DNA from 3 places in the Faecalibacterium tardum genome. Region 1 is predicted to be linked to each of the others. Evidence: riboswitches for the same ligand, from Rfam matches in the RefSeq annotation. Region 1 holds a riboswitch; each other region holds the start of a gene.
The links. Region 1 has a riboswitch for thiamine pyrophosphate ahead of thiW (energy coupling factor transporter S component ThiW). Riboswitches for the same ligand answer to the same signal wherever they lie in the genome.
Positions count from the first base shown of each region.

Region 2: another riboswitch for thiamine pyrophosphate. It lies ahead of thiT (energy-coupled thiamine transporter ThiT); the one in region 1 lies ahead of thiW (energy coupling factor transporter S component ThiW).
Region 3: another riboswitch for thiamine pyrophosphate. It lies ahead of thiD (bifunctional hydroxymethylpyrimidine kinase/phosphomethylpyrimidine kinase); the one in region 1 lies ahead of thiW (energy coupling factor transporter S component ThiW).

Region 1 covers NZ_JBBMEO010000018.1:6,575-13,375, forward strand. Annotated here, with positions in the region: gene WMO44_RS10300 (alanine/glycine:cation symporter family protein) at 1-193, opposite strand, end outside; gene thiC (phosphomethylpyrimidine synthase ThiC) at 451-1,761, opposite strand; gene WMO44_RS10310 (hypothetical protein) at 1,986-2,150, opposite strand; gene thiE (thiamine phosphate synthase) at 2,220-2,858, opposite strand; gene thiM (hydroxyethylthiazole kinase) at 2,845-3,666, opposite strand; gene thiW (energy coupling factor transporter S component ThiW) at 3,682-4,197, opposite strand; TPP riboswitch at 4,461-4,569, opposite strand; gene WMO44_RS10330 (glycoside hydrolase family 94 protein) at 4,958-6,801, opposite strand, start outside.
Region 2 covers NZ_JBBMEO010000004.1:129,790-136,590, reverse strand. Annotated here, with positions in the region: gene WMO44_RS05265 (saccharopine dehydrogenase family protein) at 1-110, shown strand, start outside; gene WMO44_RS05260 (carboxynorspermidine decarboxylase) at 110-1,321, shown strand; tRNA gene WMO44_RS05255 (tRNA-Ala) at 1,583-1,658, opposite strand; gene thiT (energy-coupled thiamine transporter ThiT) at 1,820-2,386, opposite strand; TPP riboswitch at 2,473-2,573, opposite strand; gene WMO44_RS05245 (sporulation transcriptional regulator SpoIIID) at 2,684-2,932, shown strand; gene sigG (RNA polymerase sporulation sigma factor SigG) at 3,111-3,878, opposite strand; gene sigK (RNA polymerase sporulation sigma factor SigK) at 4,434-5,138, opposite strand; gene WMO44_RS05230 (sigma-E processing peptidase SpoIIGA) at 5,184-6,020, opposite strand; gene WMO44_RS05225 (hypothetical protein) at 6,280-6,714, shown strand.
Region 3 covers NZ_JBBMEO010000001.1:347,250-354,050, forward strand. Annotated here, with positions in the region: gene scfA (six-cysteine ranthipeptide SCIFF) at 17-163, shown strand; gene scfB (thioether cross-link-forming SCIFF peptide maturase) at 231-1,682, shown strand; gene WMO44_RS01855 (aminotransferase class I/II-fold pyridoxal phosphate-dependent enzyme) at 1,679-3,097, shown strand; gene WMO44_RS01860 (thiaminase II/PqqC family protein) at 3,159-3,836, opposite strand; gene thiD (bifunctional hydroxymethylpyrimidine kinase/phosphomethylpyrimidine kinase) at 3,829-4,629, opposite strand; TPP riboswitch at 4,685-4,792, opposite strand; gene WMO44_RS01870 (NAD(P)-dependent oxidoreductase) at 4,852-5,748, opposite strand; gene WMO44_RS01875 (aspartate dehydrogenase domain-containing protein) at 5,767-6,567, opposite strand.

The sequences.
Region 1 (6,801 bases):
TTTTTTCGCACACTGCGCCGATCATATCCCGGAACAGCCGCACCGGCAGCAGCCTTGTGCGCAGGGTAAAGCCGATACCGGCTGCAAACAGCAGCACCACCATAAAGGAGATACCAATGCCGCCCGCCACCGGCAGGGTGAACAAATCGCCCCACAGCAGGCGGTAAAGTGCTTCAATCAAATCAACTATCAAGAAAACAGCCTCCTGTACTTTTGAGAAATAAAGTTGTTACTTCATTATAGTACAGCACAGAAGAATTGTAAAATCTAAAATATTGATAGAATAGATTGACCAAACTGAACGCAGTGCAGCAAATGCAAAATAATAATTCCACTGAATATGCCGCAGCTCGGCAGCGGAGGGCATTTAAATCGTCCTACAAAAAAGGGACTGCCGCACGCTTGTGCAGCAGTCCCGGAGGAAGAAGCGCCTTTCAGCGCGGGAATAGCTTACAGGATATCGATGTATTCACCGGCCAGTGCCTTGTTCATGCTGCGCACGGCGCAGAACTTGCCGCACATGCTGCAGGTGTCGCTGTGGTCGTCCTCGGGCAGGCGTGCATCGCGGATGGCCTTGGCGGTCTCGGGGTCCAGCGCACAGGCAAACTGTGCATCCCAGTCCAGTACGCGGCGGGCATCGCCCATCTTGTCATCGATGTCCCGGGCATGGGGGATGCCTTTGGCAATGTCGGCGGCGTGGGCGGCGATCTTGGAGGCCACGATGCCCTGCTTTACGTCCTCCACATTGGGCAGTGCCAGATGCTCGGCGGGGGTCACATAGCACAGGAAGGCCGCACCGCTGGCGGCTGCCACTGCGCCGCCGATGGCAGCGGTGATGTGGTCATAGCCGGGGGCGATATCGGTGACCAGAGGTCCCAGCACATAGAAGGGTGCGCCCATGCAGATGCTCTTCTGCACCTCCATGTTGGCGGCGACCTGATTCAGGGGCACATGGCCGGGGCCCTCCACCATCACCTGCACATTGTGCGCCCATGCGCGCTTGGTCAGCTCGCCCAGACGCACCAGCTCCTCGATCTGGCACACGTCGGTGGCGTCAGCCAGACAGCCGGGACGGCAGGCATCGCCCAGAGAGATGGTCACATCGTGCTCGGCGCAGATCTCGCAGATCTCGTCAAAGTGCTCGTAGAAGGGATTCTCGTTGCCGGTCATGCTCATCCACGCAAACACCAGAGAACCGCCGCGGCTCACGATGTTCATCTTGCGCTTGTGCTTGCGGATCTGCTCGATGGTCTTGCGGGTGATGCCGCAGTGCAGGGTAACAAAGTCCACACCGTCCTCTGCGTGCAGGCGTACCACATCGATGAAGTCCTGTGCGGTCAGCTCGGCCAGATCCCGCTGGTAGTGGATGACTGAATCATACACCGGCACAGTGCCGATCATCACCGGGCACTCGTGGGTCAGCTTCTGGCGGAAGGGCTGGGTGTTGCCGTGGCTGGACAGATCCATAATGGCCTCTGCGCCCATGTTCACGGCGCTCATCACCTTCTGCATCTCAATGTTGTAGTCCTTGCAGTCGCGGGAGACGCCAAGGTTCACGTTGATCTTGGTGCGCAGCATGGAGCCCACGCCCTCGGGGTTCAGGCAGGTGTGGTGCTTGTTTGCGGGGATGGCTACCTTGCCCTCGGCGACCCACTGGCGGATCTCCTCGGTGGTGCGGTATTCCTTTTTGGCTACGATCTCCATCTCCGGGGTGATGATGCCCTTGCGGGCGGCATCCATCTGGGTGGTATAAGTCTGCATACGCTGTGTTCCTCCAAATGATAGTTTATCTCTGAACAGCAGGGTGCTGGTCATGCATTGATGCAGGGGAGCCTGTGTGCCGGGAGCTTTCTCCTCGGACACGAGTACGGGTTGCGGCACCCAGCGGATGCTTCGTGCATTGAGCAGCACTCGCATCCTGCTGGCCGCTGCCCCAACAGCAACTTCCTGTTTCCGCCACTGGCGGCGGTCGTTGCTGTTGCAGGTCATTCCATCGCCCGCCCTACTGCCTGCGGCAGCAGGGTCCCACCCCAGCGGACGGTCCTCGGAGAAACTCCCGACCCGCAGGCAAGGGTGGCAGACAGGTAGCCGTCATTCAGAAAAAACAGTACGCTCTGGATGCCGGCACCTGCGCAAAATACGCTTTTCATGTTGGTTTTCTCCATGAATTTTGTAACGCGGCCCAAGGTGGTGCCCCCGGTTTGCCGCGGGATGATAGCTTACTTTATGATCTGCTCCGAAAGGGCGCGCAGTTCGCGGCACTCGGCCTCGATGTCCTTTGCGGCAAAGATAGCGCTTACCAACGCCACACCGTCCACGCCGGTGCCCTTGAGCTGCAGGATGTTCTCCTTGTGGATGCCGCCAATGGCCACCACCGGCACATCCACGGCGTTGCAGATGTCCAGCAGGGTCTGCCGGGGCATCTCGCTTACGTCCGTCTTGGTGTGGGTGGCAAATACCGCGCCTACGCCAAGGTAGTCTGCGCCGTGCGCCACAGCGTCCAGCGCTTCCTGTACCGTGTGGGCAGATACGCCGATCATCACGCCCTCGCCCACGCGCTGGCGCACCTGTGCAGCGGCCATGTCGTCCTGACCCACATGGATGCCCTCGGCGTGGCACTGCAAGGCCACCTCCACGTTATCGTTGATGAACAGCGGCACACCGTATTGCTGGCACAGGGCGTGGATCTGGATGGCTTCCTGTAAAAAATCGGCGTCGCCCAGCTGCTTTTCCCGCAGCTGTACACAGGTGGCACCGCCCTTCAGGGCACTTTCCACCTGCTGATACAAGGTCTGCTCGCCCACCCATGCGCGGTCGGTCACCGCGTACAGGAGCATGGTGTGTTTATCGCACTTCATAGTTTGCGCCTTTCTCCAGCTGATCGGGAGTCATGTTGTAAATGGCATCAATGATGTAATTGCGGTAGGTGGCGTTGCCGTCCTGCGGGGTGAGCCGCTGGTGGGCAATCTCGCCCGCAAGACCCATGGCGCACACCGCCGCAGCGGCGGCCTCCAGCGGCTGGCCGGGGTTAGCGGTGACAAAGGCCGCCGTCAGGGCAGAGAGTTGACAGCCCGTGCCGGTGATGCTGCTCATCATGGCGTTGCCGTTGCGGATGCAGTAGGCCTTTTGTGCATCGGCCACGATGTCAATAGCGCCGGTAATGGCGATTACCGCGCCGGTGCGGGCGGCAAAAGCCTTGGCAAAGGCCACGGCGCTGTCCAGATTTTCCTCAGTCACCTTGTCGGCTACGTCTGCATCCACGCCCTTGGTGGTGCCCGCGCCGGAGGCAAGGGTCTTGATCTCCGAGATGTTGCCACGGATCACCGTGAACTGCACCTCCCGCAGCAGGCGGAAGGCGGTGTCCGTGCGCAGATGGGAGGCGCCGGCACCCACCGGGTCCAGTACCACCGGATGCCCCAGCTGATTGGCCTTTTTGCCCGCCAGCAGCATACTGGTGACGGTGCGGCTGTTCAGCGTGCCGATGTTGATGTTCAGCCCGCCGCAGATGGCGGTGATCTCCTCCACCTCGGCGGCATCATCGGCCATGATGGGGGAGGCACCGCAGGCCAGCACCATGTTGGCGCAGTCGTTCACGGTGACGTAGTTGGTGATGTTGTGGATGAGAGGGCTGCGGCTGCGCAGGTTCTCAAAGGCGGTTTTGAGCATTCCCGGCACCTCCGCTCAGGAAAGGCTGTTCTGCATGGAGCGCAGAGCGCCGGAGCGCTGCAGGCTGAACACCACTGCACCGGCGATCACCGCACCCACGGCGGTGGAGATGAGGAAGGGCACGATGTAGGCGTAGAAAGCGATGTCCGCAGCGCTCTTGCCCATCAGGAAGATGGCCACGGGCCATGCGCACAGGCCGCCCAGAATGCTGGTGCCGAACACCTCACCCACCACGGTGGCAATCAGGTTTTTGGTCTTGTGGTATGCAAGGCCACACAGCAGCGCACCGAACATACTGCCCGGGAAAGCCATCAGGCTGCCCAGACCCAGCAGATTGCGCAGCAGGGAAGCCACAAAGGCCACGCCTACACCCCACCAGGGCCCCAGCAGAACGGCGCACAGCACATTGACCATGTGCTGCACCGGGGCGCACTTGCTGCCGAACATGGGAAAGCTGAACACGCTGCCCACCACGCACAGGGCACAGAACATACCGGCAAGGGCAAGCTTTTTGACAGAGAGATTCTTCATGATAAATTGGCTCCTTTTCAATCATCTGCGGCAGCGCAGGATGAATACCGGCGCTCCCGCAACAAAACAGCCCGTGCCCGCCACAAGGCGGGAACAGGTACGGAAGGTGCGGTCGAAACTTACTGGTTTCCTCTCACGCCGGAACACGGCTTCCCATCGCTGCATTCATCCAAGGCTCAGGGCGCTCCCCCTCAGCCGGCTGCGGAACCTCCGCAGAGGCACAAAAAAACAGGAGGGGCCCGGCGCGGCTCCTCCTGCAAAAAATCATAAAGGGTATGACTTCCTACGGCGGCATTATCCGCATCAGGTAAAAGGGTCGAAGCTTGCTATACTTCCTCTCAGCCCGCTGCACGAGCTCCCCTGTGTTTGATTGTGACTGTTATTTTACACCTCTTTCCCCAAAAATGCAAGAGGGAAGGGGGACGATTTGGAATGGCCTCCGCTTGCGCTCTGGCCATCTTCAGCGGAAAGATTATTTTTATTTCGCGTTTGTCGCGGCCTGCGGGAACTTGTCGGGGCAAAGCCCCTCCATCTGCTCACGCAGACCGCTCCGCCGCTTGAAAGCCCCACTGGGGCTTTCATTGCTACGCAACCGCGGCCTACTCCAAACGCATTTTCACAAGTGGGGTCGCAGAGCAACGCGGAGCGCATTTTCAATCGTTAAACTGTTTCATTATAAACCAAAGCCGCCGTGCAGAGGTCTGCGCGGCGGCTTTGGTCACAGAAAGGAGAATAATATGAAAAAGCAGAGAAAGTCGGGTTAACCCATGGTCACCTGCACCGTTACCTCAGTACCAGCGGCAGCCAGCGGCAGTACATTGCCGGAGATGGTCTTGCCGTCCACAGTAACGGCCTTGATGCCGTGCTGCACCCCGGCGGTGTTGTCCACCGTAATGTGGTACACCGCACCGCGGTAGCGGCGGGTCACGGTGAAGCCGGACAGGGTGTGGGGGATGCAGGGGTCTACCCGCAGGCCGTCCAAGGTGGGCTGGATGCCCAGAATGTACTGGCTGATGTTGAAGAAGGTCCATGCCGCCGTGCCGGTCAGCCAGCTGTTTTTGGCCTCGCCGAAGGTGGGAGCGTCCTTACCGGCTACCATCTGGCTGTAAACGTAGGGCTCGGTACGGTGGATTTCGGAGATGTCCTCAATATAGGCGGGGCAGGTCTTGCGGTACACCGCAAAAGCACGGTCGCCGTGGCCGAGCGTTGCCTCGGCGCAGCTGATCCACGGGTTGTTGTGGCAGAAGATACCGGCGTTCTCCTTGTATCCCGGAGGATAGCTGGAGATCTCGCCCAAATTCAGCTGGTAGCTGGTGTAGGCGGGCTGCAGCAGCACCACACCGTATTTGGTGTCCAGACGCTCTTCCACACTGGCAAGTGCCTGTGCGGCTTGTCCGCTCTCCTTGCCGATGCCAGCCATGACGCACATGCCCTGCGGCTCAATAAAGATCTGACCCTCGGTGCACTCCTTGCTGCCGACGGGCTTGCCGAAAGCATCGTAGGCACGGCGGAACCATGCGCCGTCCCAACCGGCGGTCAGGGTGGCCTGCTCCACGGCATCAATGTGCTTGCGGGCGGCAGCGGCCTCCTCGGTCAGATTCAGATGGTCGCACAGTTGGGCGTATTCGTGGCCGTACTTGACGAACATACCGGCAATGAATACGCTTTCGGCTACGGGACCTTCGCTGGGGCCGGTGATCTGGAAGCTCTCGCCCGGGTGCTCGGAGAAGCAGTTCAGGTTCAGGCAGTCGTTCCAGTCGGCGCGGCCGATGAGCGGCAGGCCGTGGGGGCCCAGATGGGTGCAGGTAAAGTTGAAGCTGCGGCGCAGGTGCTCCATCAGCGGCTGCGCCTTGGTGGCGTCGTTATCAAAGGGTACCTGCTCCTCCAGAATAGACCAGTCGCCGGTCTCCCGCAGGTAGGCGGCGGTACCGGCAATGAGCCACAGCGGGTCGTCGTTGAAGCCGGTGCCGATATCCCGGTTGCCTTTTTTGGTCAGGGGCTGGTACTGGTGGTAGGCGCTGCCGTCCTCAAACTGGGTGGCGGCGATATCCAGAATGCGCTCCCGGGCACGGGAGGGGATGATATGCACAAAGCCCAGCAGGTCCTGACAGCTGTCCCGGAAGCCCATGCCGCGTCCGGTACCGCTTTCGTAGTAGCTGGCGGAGCGGCTCATGTTAAAGGTGACCATGCACTGGTACTGGTGCCAGATGTTGACCATGCGGTTCAGCTTTTCCTCACCGGATTCCAGATGGTAGGTGGACAGCAGCTCTTCCCAGTGGGTGCGCAAGGCGGCGCGGGCTGCATCGATCTGTGCATCGGTGGCGTAGCGCTCCATCATGGCGTGGGCGCGGGTCTTGTTGATGACGCCCGGCGCAATGAACTTTTCCTGCTGCGGGTTCTCGATATAACCCAGACCGAACAGGATGCTGCGGCTCTCGCCGGGGGCGAGGGTCAGGTGGATGTGCAGTGCGCCCACCGGTGCCCAGCCGTGGGCAATGCTGCCGGAGCAGTGTCCGGCGCGGACGGCCTGCGGATCTGCCGGGCCGCCATATACGCCGCAAAAGGCATCCCGGGTGGTGTCAAAGCTGTCCACCGGGCAGTTTG
Region 2 (6,801 bases), on a different contig from region 1:
CCAAGGGCGTGCACACTGTCGAGGAGTTTGATCCCGATCCGTATCTGGATGCACTGGACAAGTACGGCCTGCCCCGCTCCGAGAGCCACAACCCGGCTCTGGTGGACTGATGCGGGTGCGCGACAGCCGCCCGCCCTTTGCGGGGCTGGCAAACCTGTCCGAGGAGCAGCTGCACCGCCTGCCCACGCCCTGCTACCTGCTGGACGAAGCCCAGCTGCGCCGCAACGGCGAAATTCTGCTGGGGGTGCAGCAGCGCACCGGCTGCCGTATTCTGCTGGCGCAGAAAGCTTTTTCCAACTTTAACGTCTACCCGGTGCTGGCACCCTATCTGGCCGGTACCGAGGCCAGCGGCCTGTACGAGAGCCATTTGGGCAGGGAAGAGCTGCCGGAGAAGGAAAACCATGTGTTCTGCGCCGCCTACCGGGCAGATGAGTTTGAGGAATTGCTGCAATACGCCGACCACATCGTGTTCAACTCGCCCAGCCAGCTGGCAAAATTCGGCCCGGCGGCAAAGGCGGCGGGCAAAAGCATCGGTCTGCGCATCAATCCGGAGCGCTCCACGCAGGAGGGGCACGAAATTTACGACCCCTGCGCCCCCGGCAGCCGTCTGGGCACTACCCGCGCCCAATGGGATGCCGCAGTAGCCGCGCACCCGGAGCTGCCCGCTCTGCTGGACGGTCTGCACTTCCACACCCTCTGCGAGCAGGACGCGGACGCGCTGGCGGTGACGCTGGCAGCGGTGGAGGAAAAGTTTGCCGACCTGCTGCCCAAGATGCAATGGCTCAATTTCGGCGGGGGACACCACATCACCCGCCCGGGCTACGCCCTTGCTACGCTGGAAAGCTGCATCCTATCGGTGCGGCAGAAGTACGGCGTACAGGTGTATCTGGAGCCCGGCGAGGCTTGGGCGCTGAACGCGGGCTATCTGGTTACCACCGTGCTGGACACCCTGTGCAACGGGGATACCCGTCTTGCCATTCTGGATATGTCCGCAGCCTGCCACACCCCGGACGTCATCGAGATGCCCTACCGCCCGCCGCTGCTGGATGCCGGTGAGGCAGGGGAGAAGGCACACACTGTCCGGCTGGGCGGCCCCACCTGCCTTGCGGGGGATATCATCGGGGATTACAGCTTTGATGCACCTCTTGCTGAGGGGGATAAGCTCATCTTCGGCGATATGGCCATCTACACCACCTGCAAGAACAACACCTTCAACGGCATGCCCCTGCCGCCCATCTGGCTGCTGGGCGCAGACGGCAATTGCCGGGAGCTGGTGCACTTCGGTTATCAGGACTTCAAAATGCGCTTGGGCGCACAGTAAAATAAAAAGCGTTTGTCACGGCCTGCGGGCTGCGACAAACGCTTTTTTCATGAAAGGGGTCGTTAAGGTGAACGGCAGATAAAACAAAAAGCACCACACATCTCTGTGTGGTGCTTTGGTTCTGGTAGAGATTACCGGGCTGTTGTAATCACGGTGACCCTCTTGCAGTCCATGCACGGCGCTCTCCCGGTTGAGCAAAACCCTCACTCGGTTGGCCTTAACAAAAAAGCACCACACGTTTCTGTGCAGTGCTTTTCTTTCTGGTGGAGATTACCGGGATCGAACCGGTGACCTCTTGCATGCCATGCAAGCGCTCTCCCAGCTGAGCTAAACCCCCAGATGTCTTGTCTTGTGCCTGACGACGTGTGTAATTATACCAGCCACAGGGGCGCTTGTCAACAGTTTTTTGAAAATTTTTTGCAGCAAAAAATCCCCGCAGGGCGTGTGCCCGGCGGGGATCGGAAAGCAGGGGAGAGCTCTTTTTGAGAAAACTACACCTTAGCGTGCCTGACGGTCGAAGATCTGCGGGGCCACACGGCACAACAGCACAGCGGCCACCATGGTGAGCAGGGTCTCGGGCAGCATATAACTGCCGTTGTAGGTCAGGCTGTAAGTCCATGCGGCCAGACCATCATTCAGGTTGCCCCAGACCAGCACGCCGGACAAAAAGCTGCACATAAAGCGCAGGAAACCGGCGGCAAAGGTGCCCACGGCCACGCCTACGGTGCGGTTCTTGAAGGGGCGGGCGAACAGCTCGGCCAGACCCAGTGCCATAAAGGCCAGCACATAGTCCAGCAGCACCTCACCGAGGAAGTAGAGGAAGGTGGAAGCGGGAGGAGGGTAGAAGCCCATGATCATTTGCAGGCAGGCGTTCACGAAACCGGTGAACAGGCCCCACTTTGCGCCGTGGCGGAAGGACACCAGCACAAAGGGCAGCATGCTCAGCAGGGTAATGCTGCCGCCGTTGGGCATGGTGAAGAACTTGATGTTGGAAAGCACCGTGCCAATGGCGATCATCAGGGCGCATTCCACCAGAATACGGGTCTTGGAATAGGTTTTGGACATGATGAAAAAAATTCCTCTCTCATAGTAGTACACAAAAACAAAATGCGCCTGCTGGCAGCAGACGCATGGAGGTTTGTTGAACGTACCGGACAGTTCCGCAAACTCCCTACGCCGGCATTGCCCGGATCAGGTAAAGGGTACTCCGCATTATGCGGATCTCAGCCTTACGGCACCCCTGTTTTTATGTCCGCCCACAGTATACGCGCCGGGGGACAAAAAGTCAAGCCCGCAGACATATTCCGCCCCGGCAGCGCGTATGTTATACCATTGCAAAGCTGGAACGCAGGGAGGCGGGATATGAAAGCCGATCCAGAACAGCGCGCCGTGCAGCTGGGGGAGTACATTGCTGCCCACAACGCCACGGTGCGGGCAGCGGCGGCTGCGTTCGGGTGCAGCAAGTCCACCGTGCACAAGGATGTTGCCGTGCGGCTGCGCAGCATCAGCCCTGCGCTGTACGGGCAGGTGCGTGCCGTGCTGGCGCGCAACAAGGCCGAGCGCCACCTGCGAGGCGGTGCTGCCACCCGGCGCAGATACAGCCGCCGCTAAAGCCAAAAAAGACCACTGCCCTGCGCAGCGGTCTTTTTTGACTGGGACGATTTTGAATGGCCGCCGCGCTGCTTTGGCCATATTCAGAGGAAAGCATGATTATAATTCGTGGTTCAAAAACACCTGCGGGTGCTTTTGAACCGCTTTTTCATAGGGGCGCAGAGAAAAGCGGCTGCTTTCATCCCCCGGTGTGAAACTGCTGCAGCGCGCCCTTTTCCAGTCGGCTTACCTGTGCCTGACTGATGCCGATCTCCTGCGCTACCTCCATCTGCGTTTTGCCGCGCAGATACCGCAGCTCCATGATGCGCTTTTCCCGGGGGGAAAGCGCGGCTACCGTATCGCGGAACTGCAACCCGCTGATCCAGCTCTCCTCGCTGTCCGGGTCGCGCACCTGATCGATCACATACATGGCATCGCCGCCGTCGGTGTACACCGGCTCATCAAGGCTGAGCGGTTCTACCACCGACTCCAGCGCGGCGGTCACCTCGCGCCGGGCAAGCCCCGCTGCTGCGGCGATCTCGTCCATGGTGGGCTCGCGCCCTAGCTGCTTTTCCAGCGTTTCCCGCGCCTGCATGGCACGGTAGGCGGTGTCCCGCAGGGTACGGCTTACCCGCAGGGCGTTGTTGTCCCGCAGAAAACGCCGGATCTCCCCGATGATCATGGGCACGCCGTAGGTGGAGAACCGCACCGGCTGCGCGGGGTCAAAATTGTCGATGGCCTTGATCAGCCCGATGCACCCCACCTGAAACAGGTCGTCCAGATTCTCGCCCCGCTGGGCAAACCGCTGCACCACGCTGAGCACCAGCCGCAAATTGCCCTCCACCATCCGCGCCCGGGCAGCCTTGTCCCCGGCGTGGGCAAGGGTGAGCAGCTGCCGCTTTTCCGCCTCGGTCAGCACCGGCAGCTGCCCTGTGTTCACGCCGCATAGCTCCACCTTGTTGTACATCCAAACGCCCCCGGTCTTTTAGCTTTACCGGAAGTATGGCTCTGTGCGCCGGGCGCTATGCGTGGAAAAAATTGAGCGCCCCTCCGCAAAAGAGGGGCGCTTTGTAGACAAAGCTGTAATTTTATGGTATGCTGTGACTGGCGGCGCAAGCCGTCCATCAGGCGCTGTGCCCACAAACGCAGGCGGCTACCTTCTCTGTTGGCAAACTGACGCTCGTTTCCATTGCGGAACGACCCAGAACGACCCGGGAGGAGGTTCAATCAGATTGAGCAGCACTTCCCGGAGTTTTAACGAAGGGGGGTGAGCAGGACATGACGATCTCCGAAATCATCGCAGCGTTGTCGCTTGCCGTCAACGTTGTCCGCGCAGTGTTCGACATTGCATGGAAGATTACCATGGAACGCAAGAATGCAAAAAAAGATTGACCGCCAACGCTTCCCCAAGCAACGGTCAATCTTGACTCGCCAATGAGAAGCTAGCCGTTTGCAGGGCCAGCGCCTCTTGTGTTTTCATTATACACGTTCCAATGTAGAATGTCAAGCGCTACGCCCGCTGTTACTCGCTCTCCAGCCGGGCTTTCAGGGTATGGATGATGCGCTTTTCCAGCCGGGAAATATAACTCTGGCTGATGCCAAGGGCATCGGCGGCTTCCTTCTGGGTGCGCTCCACGCCGTCGGTAAGGCCGAAACGCAGTTCCATGATCTGCCGCTCCCGTGCCGAGAGCGCCGCCACGGCGCTGCGCAGTACCGCGCGCTCGGCGTCCTGCTCCAGCTGCTGGCTTACCGCGTTGGCGTCGCTGCCAAGGATGTCCGAGAGCAGCAGCTCGTTGCCGTCGCCGTCCACGTTCAAAGGCTCGTCGATGCTGGTCTCCTGCCGGCGGTTGGAGCTTTTGCGCAGGTACATCAAGATCTCGTTGCCGATGCAGCGGCTGGCGTAGGTGGCAAGCTTGATGCTGCGGGCAGGGGTGAAGGTGTTTACCGCCTTGATCAGCCCAATGGTACCGATGCTTACCAAGTCCTCGGCGGGCACGCCGCTGTTCTCGTACTTTTTTGCCAGATACACCACCAGCCGCAGGTTGTGGGTGATCAGCTCCTCGCGGGCGGCTGCGTCCCCGGCAGCCATGCGGTCAAGCAGGGCTTTTTCCTGCTCGGGGCTCAGGGGCGGGGGCAGGCTTGGCCCGCCTGCCAGATAATGCACCGCGCCGCAGTAGCGCAAATGCCCCCACAGCCACCGCCAGACTTGCCGTAAAAACTGCAACATGGAAATCCCTCCTGTGCATCAAATATTATATGTATTATAGGGGGCTTACACCCCCGCCTCCTCCGCTACGTCATCCCCCAACAGCAGCGTCCACGCGCCAGTGGGGGCATCCGGCGCGCAAAAGGCCGCCAGCAGGCCGGGCACACGGTGCTGCCCGCAGCATAGCACAGCGGGTACGGCCGGCAGCAGGCAGTGGCCGGTAACGGCGGCGCAGGGCACAAACTGCACCCCCAGCCCCGGGGGCGGGGCAGCACCGGCGGCAAACCAGCTGTCTAAGGTTTCCCGCAGCGGCGCGGGCAGCCGACTGCGCACCGGCGGGTACTGCACCAGCACCACCCGCCGCCCGGCAAGGGGGTCTTGCAGGGTAAAGCCGGTGTCATGGTAGGCCTGCACGGGCACAGCTGCTCCCGCAAGGTGAAGCACGGCGGCAAAGCAGCCCCGCTGCGGGCGGCCAAACACCGCCAGCAGCCCGCGCAGCAGTGCATACACCCCGGCGCAGCACAGCAAAAGCCGCCCCGGGCGCACCGGCAGCAGCACGCTCAGGTTATTGGCCTGTACCCCGGGCAGCACCACCGCGCCGCACAGCAGGCCGTTCAGCGCCGCGTACCACCCGCACAGCCGGGCAAAGCTGCGCGCGCCGGGCACGCCGTAGCACACCGCCACCACCCCGCAGCAGCTGGCTATTTTATATAGTATCGCCAGCGGGGCGGGCCACGGCGGCGCCAGCAGGGCAAGGGTGCTTGCCGCAGCCGCCGCGCTGCCCACGCACAGCCGCAGCCCGGTGCAGCTGCGCCCGCACAAAAGCCCCGCGCCCAGCAGCAGCGCGGCGGCTGCAGCAAAGTTTACCAGCAGCAATTCGTCCACAAAAACAACTGTTTTCATTGTGCAGCACCGCCTTATGGTTCTGGTAATTCTATTTTTCACAAATTTGCGAAAAAACTTGTCACACCAGAAAAACCCGCATGAACAGTGCACATTTGCTACAAAAGCGGGGACGAGGTTTCACAGTTTTTACACTTTTTTCAAAAAAGTACTTGAACATTTCTGGAAAGTGTGGTATATTATTGCCATCCTAGCAAGGATTGAACCGGAAACACCGGTTCGAAAATATTTTTTCTATTTTTGAAGGGAGTAATTCATTATGATGATGCCTGCAAATTTCTCTGCTGTGTCTGAGAACGAGATGACCTACGTTATGGGCGGTAGCGTTGCTGACTACCTGGCACCCGCTATGGGCGCTGCTCAGTGGCAGAACTTCCACAAGAACCTGATTACCATCGTTGGTAACAAGTACGTTCAGGGCTTCCTGGACAACACCGTTGGCGCTGTGTTCAGCGGCACCTGGACCCCCGGCGACGGCCTGACCGGCTTCGGCGGCCAGTTCAGCACCATTTGGAAGAAGAACTACACCGATAATGTGACCGATAAGTCCACTGGCGCTCAGAAGTTCGGCTACGGCGCTCTGGGCGTTGTGAACAGCATCCTGAACGTTGCTGGCAACCTGGCTGCTATCTACAACCTGGGCTTCGGCACCGCTAAGAACGTTGTCAGCGAGAACGTTTGGAAGGTTGCCTAATCAGTTTAGCTGATTAGCTCATGCTTGCGTGACTGTACCCTTAGGGGTGCAGGGAACATACTAGCATAATAACACCCCCGTGGGCTT
Region 3 (6,801 bases), on a different contig from region 1:
TAGAGAGGTTTCTATCATGGAGCGTATCAAGACTATTGCTACTCGTGACCTGACCAAGAGCGTTAAGACCGGTGGCTGCGGCGAGTGCCAGACTTCCTGCCAGTCCGCCTGCAAGACTTCCTGCGGCGTGGCTAACCAGCAGTGCGAGAACAGCAACAAGTAATTTCTGCAAACCTTATGCCGCCTTTGCCGGGCGGCATTTTTTTGTGTAATCTGGAATGGAGTGTAAAATGGTACATCAGTATCAATTGAACGGTTATAACATCGTGCTGGACACCTGCAGCGGCTCGGTGCACGTTGTGGACGAGGTGGCCTACGATGTCATCGCCATGTACCCGGAGCATACCGCAGACGAGATCGTTGCCGCCATGCTGGCAAAGTACGGCAGTCGCCCGGATGTGACCGAGGAGGATCTGCGCCAGTGCATCGACGATGTGACCAGCTTGAAAGAAAACGGCAAGCTGTGGAGCCCGGATGTCTATAAGGACATGGCCTTCGACTTCAAGAACCGCAACACTGTGGTAAAGGCGCTGTGCCTGCACGTTGCCCATAGCTGCAACCTGAGCTGCTCTTACTGCTTTGCTTCGCAGGGGCGCTACCACGGCGACCGCGCCCTGATGAGCTTTGAGGTGGGCAAGCGCGCCATGGACTTCCTCATCGAGAACAGCGGCACCCGCCGCAATCTGGAAGTGGACTTCTTTGGCGGCGAGCCGCTGATGAACTTTGACATGGTCAAAAAGCTGGTGGCCTACTGCCGCGAGCAGGAGAAGATCCATAACAAGAACTTCCGCTTTACCATGACCACCAACGGTGTGCTGATCGATGATGATGTCATCGACTTCTGCAACAAGGAGTGCCACAATGTGGTGTTGAGTCTGGATGGCCGCAAGGAGGTCAACGACCGCTTCCGCGTGGACTGCGCAGGCAACGGCAGCTACGACCGCATCGTGCCCAAGTTTCAGGAGTTCGTCAAGAAGCGCGGCGACAAAAACTACTACATGCGCGGAACCTATACCCACTTTAACACCGACTTTACCAACGATATCTTCCACATGGCAGACCTCGGCTTTACCGAGCTGAGCATGGAGCCGGTGGTCTGCGATCCCAGCGACCCCAGCGCCCTGACTGAGGCCGACCTGCCCATCCTGAAGGAGCAGTACGAGATCCTTGCCAAGGAGATGATCAAGCGCGACCGCGAGGGTAGAGGCTTTACCTTCTACCACTACATGATCGACCTGACCGGCGGCCCCTGCATCTATAAGCGCATCTCCGGCTGCGGCTCCGGCACCGAGTACATGGCGGTTACCCCCTGGGGCGATCTGTACCCCTGCCACCAGTTCGTGGGCGACCCCAAGTACCTGCTGGGCGATATCTGGAAGGGTGTCACCAACACCGCCGTGCGGGATGAGTTCAAGCACTGCAACGCCTACGCCCGCAAGGAGTGTCAGGACTGCTGGGCAAAGCTGTACTGCTCCGGCGGCTGCGCTGCCAACTCCTACCATGCCACCGGCAGCATTACCGGCGTGTATGAGTACGGCTGCGAGTTGTTCAAAAAGCGCATGGAGTGCGCCATCATGATCAAGGTAGCCGAGAATCAGGAACTGGCAGCCAAGGGCATTGAGGTGCCCATTGAGCTGGGCTCTACTTGCAACGCCTGCGCTGACGGCGAAGCCTGCGAATGAGCATGACCACCCCCATCGTGGATTTTGTGCGCAGCTATGCACAGTCCGGCACCGCCCGGCTGCACATGCCCGGCCACAAGGGACAGAGCCTTTTAGGCTTTGAGCCGCTGGATATCACCGAGATCTGCGGTGCGGACGAGCTTTACGCGCCGGAGGGCATTATTGCCGAAAGCGAAGCCAACGCCACCCGGCTGTTTGGCACGGCGCACAGCTATTACAGCACCGAGGGCTCGTCCCAGTGCATCCGCGCCATGCTGTTTCTGGCGCTGCAAGGCGCACCGCAAAACGGCAAGCGCCCGGTGCTGCTGGCTGCCCGCAACGCCCACAAGGCGCTGCTGTACGCGGCGGCGCTGCTGGATTTTGACATCTGCTGGCTTTGGCCGTCTGCGCAGGCAGAGGGCGCACTGTGCAGCTGCCCCGTCACGGCCGAAGCGCTGACCGGGGCTTTGCACGCGCTGGCGCAGCAGGGGATAAGCCCCTTTGGCGTGTACGTCACCAGCCCGGATTATCTGGGCGGTGTGCAGGATATCCCGGCGCTGGCCGCTGTCTGCCGGGCGCAGGGCGTGCCCCTGCTGGTGGATAACGCCCACGGGGCCTACCTGCGCTTTCTGCCGCAAAACTGCCACCCCATCGCGCAGGGCGCGGCCATGTGCTGCGACTCTGCCCACAAGACCTTGCCGGTGGTCACCGGCGGCGCGTATCTGCATCTGGCGCACGATGCCCCTGTGCAGGACGAAGCCGCCGTGCGGGGTGCGCTGGCACTGTTTGGCTCTACCAGTCCTTCTTACCTCATTTTGCAATCGCTGGACGTGTGCAACGCGGTGCTGGCAGGGGAATACCCCCAGCGGCTGGCACAGTGCTGCGCCACGCTGGAAAGTCTGCGCCGCAGCCTGAATAAGGCCGCAGCGGCGCGGCAGTGCCCGGTGCCGCTGGCAGTTGCCGGGGCACAGCAGGAGCCGATGAAGCTTACACTGGACGCCGCCGCCCTTGGCTGCACTGGCACAGCGCTGGCAGAAGCCCTGCGCCGCGCACAGCTGGAGTGCGAGTATGCCGACCCCCGTTATGTGGTGCTGATGTTCACCCCGGAAAACCCGCCGCAGGACTTTGAACGCCTGCAAACCGCGCTGGAGCAGCTTTTAGCTGCCGTGCCCGCCGGACTGCCCTGCCCCGAGAATCGGGCAGGGGAGTTTGCCGCTTTGCAGCAGCAGGCGGTGCAGTGCTGCACCATCCGGCAGGCGGTGCTGGGCGCACAGGTGCGCATCCCGGTGCACAAGGCACTGGGACGGGTGTGTGCTATGCCTACGGTGTCCTGCCCGCCCGCCATCCCTGTGGCGGTCAGCGGCGAGGAGATCACCCCGGCGGCCATCGCCCTGATGCGGCGCTACGGCATTGAGGAACTCTCGGTGCTGCGATAAAGATTTTATAAGAAGAGAACCCGGAAGGTCTGCGGACCTTCCGGGTTCTCTATATTTATTCTTAAATATCCGTCCGGGGTGTGGCGCACATCTCCCAGAAGTGCAGCTCGTGCTCCGAGCAGGCGTGGAAGATCGCGCGGCAGCGAGCGGCGCGCTCCGGCGAAAGGCCGGTGCAGGCTGCTTCAGCGCGTTCTGCCCATGCGCGGCAGGCGGCATCGTAGCCGGGGCCGGCGTAGTCCAGCACCAGTGCGCCGTAGTAGGTGTCCTTTACGGCGGGGGAGCGCTGCAAAAGCTTCTGGAACAGCCAGCCGTAGCTCAGCATACAGGGCAAGCAGGCCATCAGGCACTCGGCCTCGCCCTCACCGTTGCGGGCGGCATCGATCATGCAGTCCAGATAAGCGCGGTTCTCCGGCCGCAGGGGCAGGGACTGGATATCGGCTTCCCGCAGACCGTACTCTTCCAGATATCGCAGCCGGGTCAGGTCCTCGTTCTCCTGCACAAAGGACAGCAGGGAATAGTAGGTGCGCATGGCAGCCATGGTGGTGGCCTTGGTCATGCCCCATGCAAAAATTTTGGCGTACTCCCGCAGATACAGGCTGTCCTCTACGAGGTAGCTTTTAAAGCAGTCCTCGCTCAGGGTACCGTTTTCCATCTTTTGCAGAAACTCGGTCTGTAAGCACTGCTCCCACACAGGCAGGTCTGCCTGCACCAGCGCCGAAACAAAGGGCAGGTCAGTCACGGACAAAATCTCCCTTCAGGTTGAAGGTGTGGTCCATGGGCCCGGAGCCGTGCCCCAGATCCAGCATGGCAGACAGACAGCCGGAAATGTAGGCCTTGGCGCGCTCCACAGCAGTATCAAGGTCGTAGCCTTTAGCCAGATTGGAGGCAATGGCGCTGGACAGGGTGCAGCCGGTGCCGTGGGTGTTGGGGTTTGCAATGCGCTTGCCCTTGAACCACTTGCCGGTGCCGCCGCGCCACAGCAGGTCGTCGGCATCGTTGATCTGGTGACCGCCTTTGCACAGTACGGCGCAGCCGTAGCGCTCGCTGATGGTGCGGGCAGCAGCCTCCATGTCGGCGGCGTTGGCAATAGTCATGCCGGACAGGATCTCAGCCTCCGGGATGTTGGGGGTAAGCACCTCGGCCAGCGGCAGCAGCTTTTCGGTCAGCGCCTGCACAGCATCGTCCTGCAGCAGCTTTGCGCCGGAGGTGGCCACCATCACGGGGTCCACCACGATATGCTTTGCGCCGTAGAAATGCAGCCGCTCGGCAATGGTGTCGATGAGCGGGGCAGAGGATACCATGCCGATCTTCACCGCGTCCGGGTAGATATCGGTGAACACGGCGTCGAGCTGCTGTGCCAGAAACTGCGGTGTGGTGTCAAAAATGGCGGTCACACCAGTGGTGTTCTGTGCCGTCAGGGCGGTAATGGCGCTCATGGCAAACACGCCGTTGGCGGTCATGGTCTTGATATCGGCCTGAATTCCGGCGCCGCCGCTGGAATCACTGCCGGCAATGGTCAATGCAGTTTTCATGGATGAAATGCTCCTTTGCAGAAAAAATGCGGATATGCCCGCAAAGACATATCCGCAGATAAAAGCGCTATCTCCCTACGTTGGCATGATCCAAATCAGGTCACAGGTCAGGACAGTACAGCCCACTCTCAGCCCGCTTGCACGGGCTCCCTTTTTATAGTAGAAAGCATACCACAATCGGGGAAAAGATGCAAGAAAAACAGGCTGCGCAAAATGCACCGCTTACTCGCCCAGTGCGGTGCGGATGTTGTCCAGCACCTTTTTGCTCAGCAGCACAAAGGCCTGCTTGGTGCGGCCTGCGGACACATTGGCGCAGCGTACGTTTTCCCGGGCAAAAAAGTCCTCGGCAACGGGGCCTGCGGCGGCGCGGGTGTCGCAGAAGAAGCGGGTGCCGGGCAGGTCAAGCCACTTTTCCAGTGCAGCGGAGTCAAAGCCGGGGCCGATGGAGGTGTTGAATAGCACCTTGCCTGCGCCTAGCTGGGCAAACTCGTTTTCGCCCAGCAGCAGCACGTTCTTGTTCAGGCAGGTGAACACCACCTCGCTGTCCGCCAGCAACTGGGGCAGGGGCTTGAAGGTCATACCGGCAGCCTCGGCGTCCGGCTTTGCGCTGCGGGCAAAGTAGCTGATCTCTGCGCCCATAAATTGCAGCGCATCGGCGATCATCCGGCCGGAAACGCCCAGACCCACAATGCCCACCTTCAGACCGGTGATCTCTACCGGCTCGTCCCGCAGCATGGGCATTCCAAAGCCGTGCAGCAGGCCGGTCAGCTCGTGCAGAACATACTCCACAACGCCGCGGTCGCCGTAGTCCCGGATGCCCAGCACCTTGATGCCCCGGGTGCGTGCGTAGGCGATATCCACGTTGGCGCTCTCCTCAGAGTACAGGCTGCAGCACATGCCGATATAGCGGATGTTGGGGCACTGCGCAATGACTTCCTTGCCCATGCGGGAGGTGTAGCTCAGCAGTACGGCATCGGCGTCTCCGATGCGGCGCACCATCTCGGCGTCGCTGGCGGGTACGTCACGGTACAGCACCACCTCTTTGGCGTAGCGGTGCAGCTCTTCCTCGGCAGAGGGGATCAGACTGACAGGCTCAATGGCAACAAGCTTTTCAAACATGACGGACTCCTCCTTATATTAGTAGAAGCAGACGGGCGAGGACAGATTGCGCAGCAGAGAGACGGCGCTCCAGCCCGCAATGGCGCTGGTGGAAGAGCAGATATCCACCACGGCCTTCACGCCCTCGATCTCGGCGGTGATGCAGTGGTCGTCGCCCACCCAGCCGGGCACAGAGTGCATGGTCACGCCGGTGATCTCGGGGCCGGTAGTAGCCAGAGAGGTAGCCACCGCCACGTTCACCCGGCGGGGGAAGGTAGCAATAGCCTGCTTTGCGTTGCCGGTGAACACGGTGGTCTTTTCGGTGTCGGTCAGCAGGTGCTCTGCCCACACCGGGGTGTTGCGGAAGCCCTTTGCACCGGTATGGGTCTCGATGCCGGCAGTCTCCGGCAGGCCCTGCGCCTGTGCCATCAGGGTGACAGTCTGCAACACGTCAAAGCCGCCAATGGCACCGCTGGCCAGATGCACCTTGGAACCGCCCTCCACGGCAGCTGCCTTGACCTGTGCGTAGAAATCCAGATCCGCAAAGGCACCGATGGATAGAATGACCAGATTGACGCCCCGCTTCAGCACCGGGATGGCCATAGCACGCACCGACTCCACCGAAGCAGCCTCCACGATATACTCCGGCTCAAGTGCCAGCAGTGCGTCCACATCCTCACAGACGGTGCAGCCGACATTGGCGGCGGTCTTTTCGGCCGAGGCGCGGGTGCGGCTGGTCACGCCCACCAGCTCGTAGTCCGGCAGCAGACCCTTCTTCCACGCGTCAGCCACGATGTTGCCCAGAAAACCGCAGCCCACAATACCCAATTTTGTTTTCATACCGTATCCTAAACTCCTTTTTTCTGCCTGTGGCAGCATATTCATAACCAGTATACCATATCGGGTACAAAAAGGAAAATGATGTTTGCAGCAGCCCGGCGGGGCAGGACATAAAAAGTTAACAAAATAAATTACAAAAAAATTACAAAACCCTATTGCAAAATGGTTTCAAAAGAGTTACAATATGGTTACAGCAAGGGCAAAGCCCCAAGGCTGTGTGTGAAATCTTTTTCT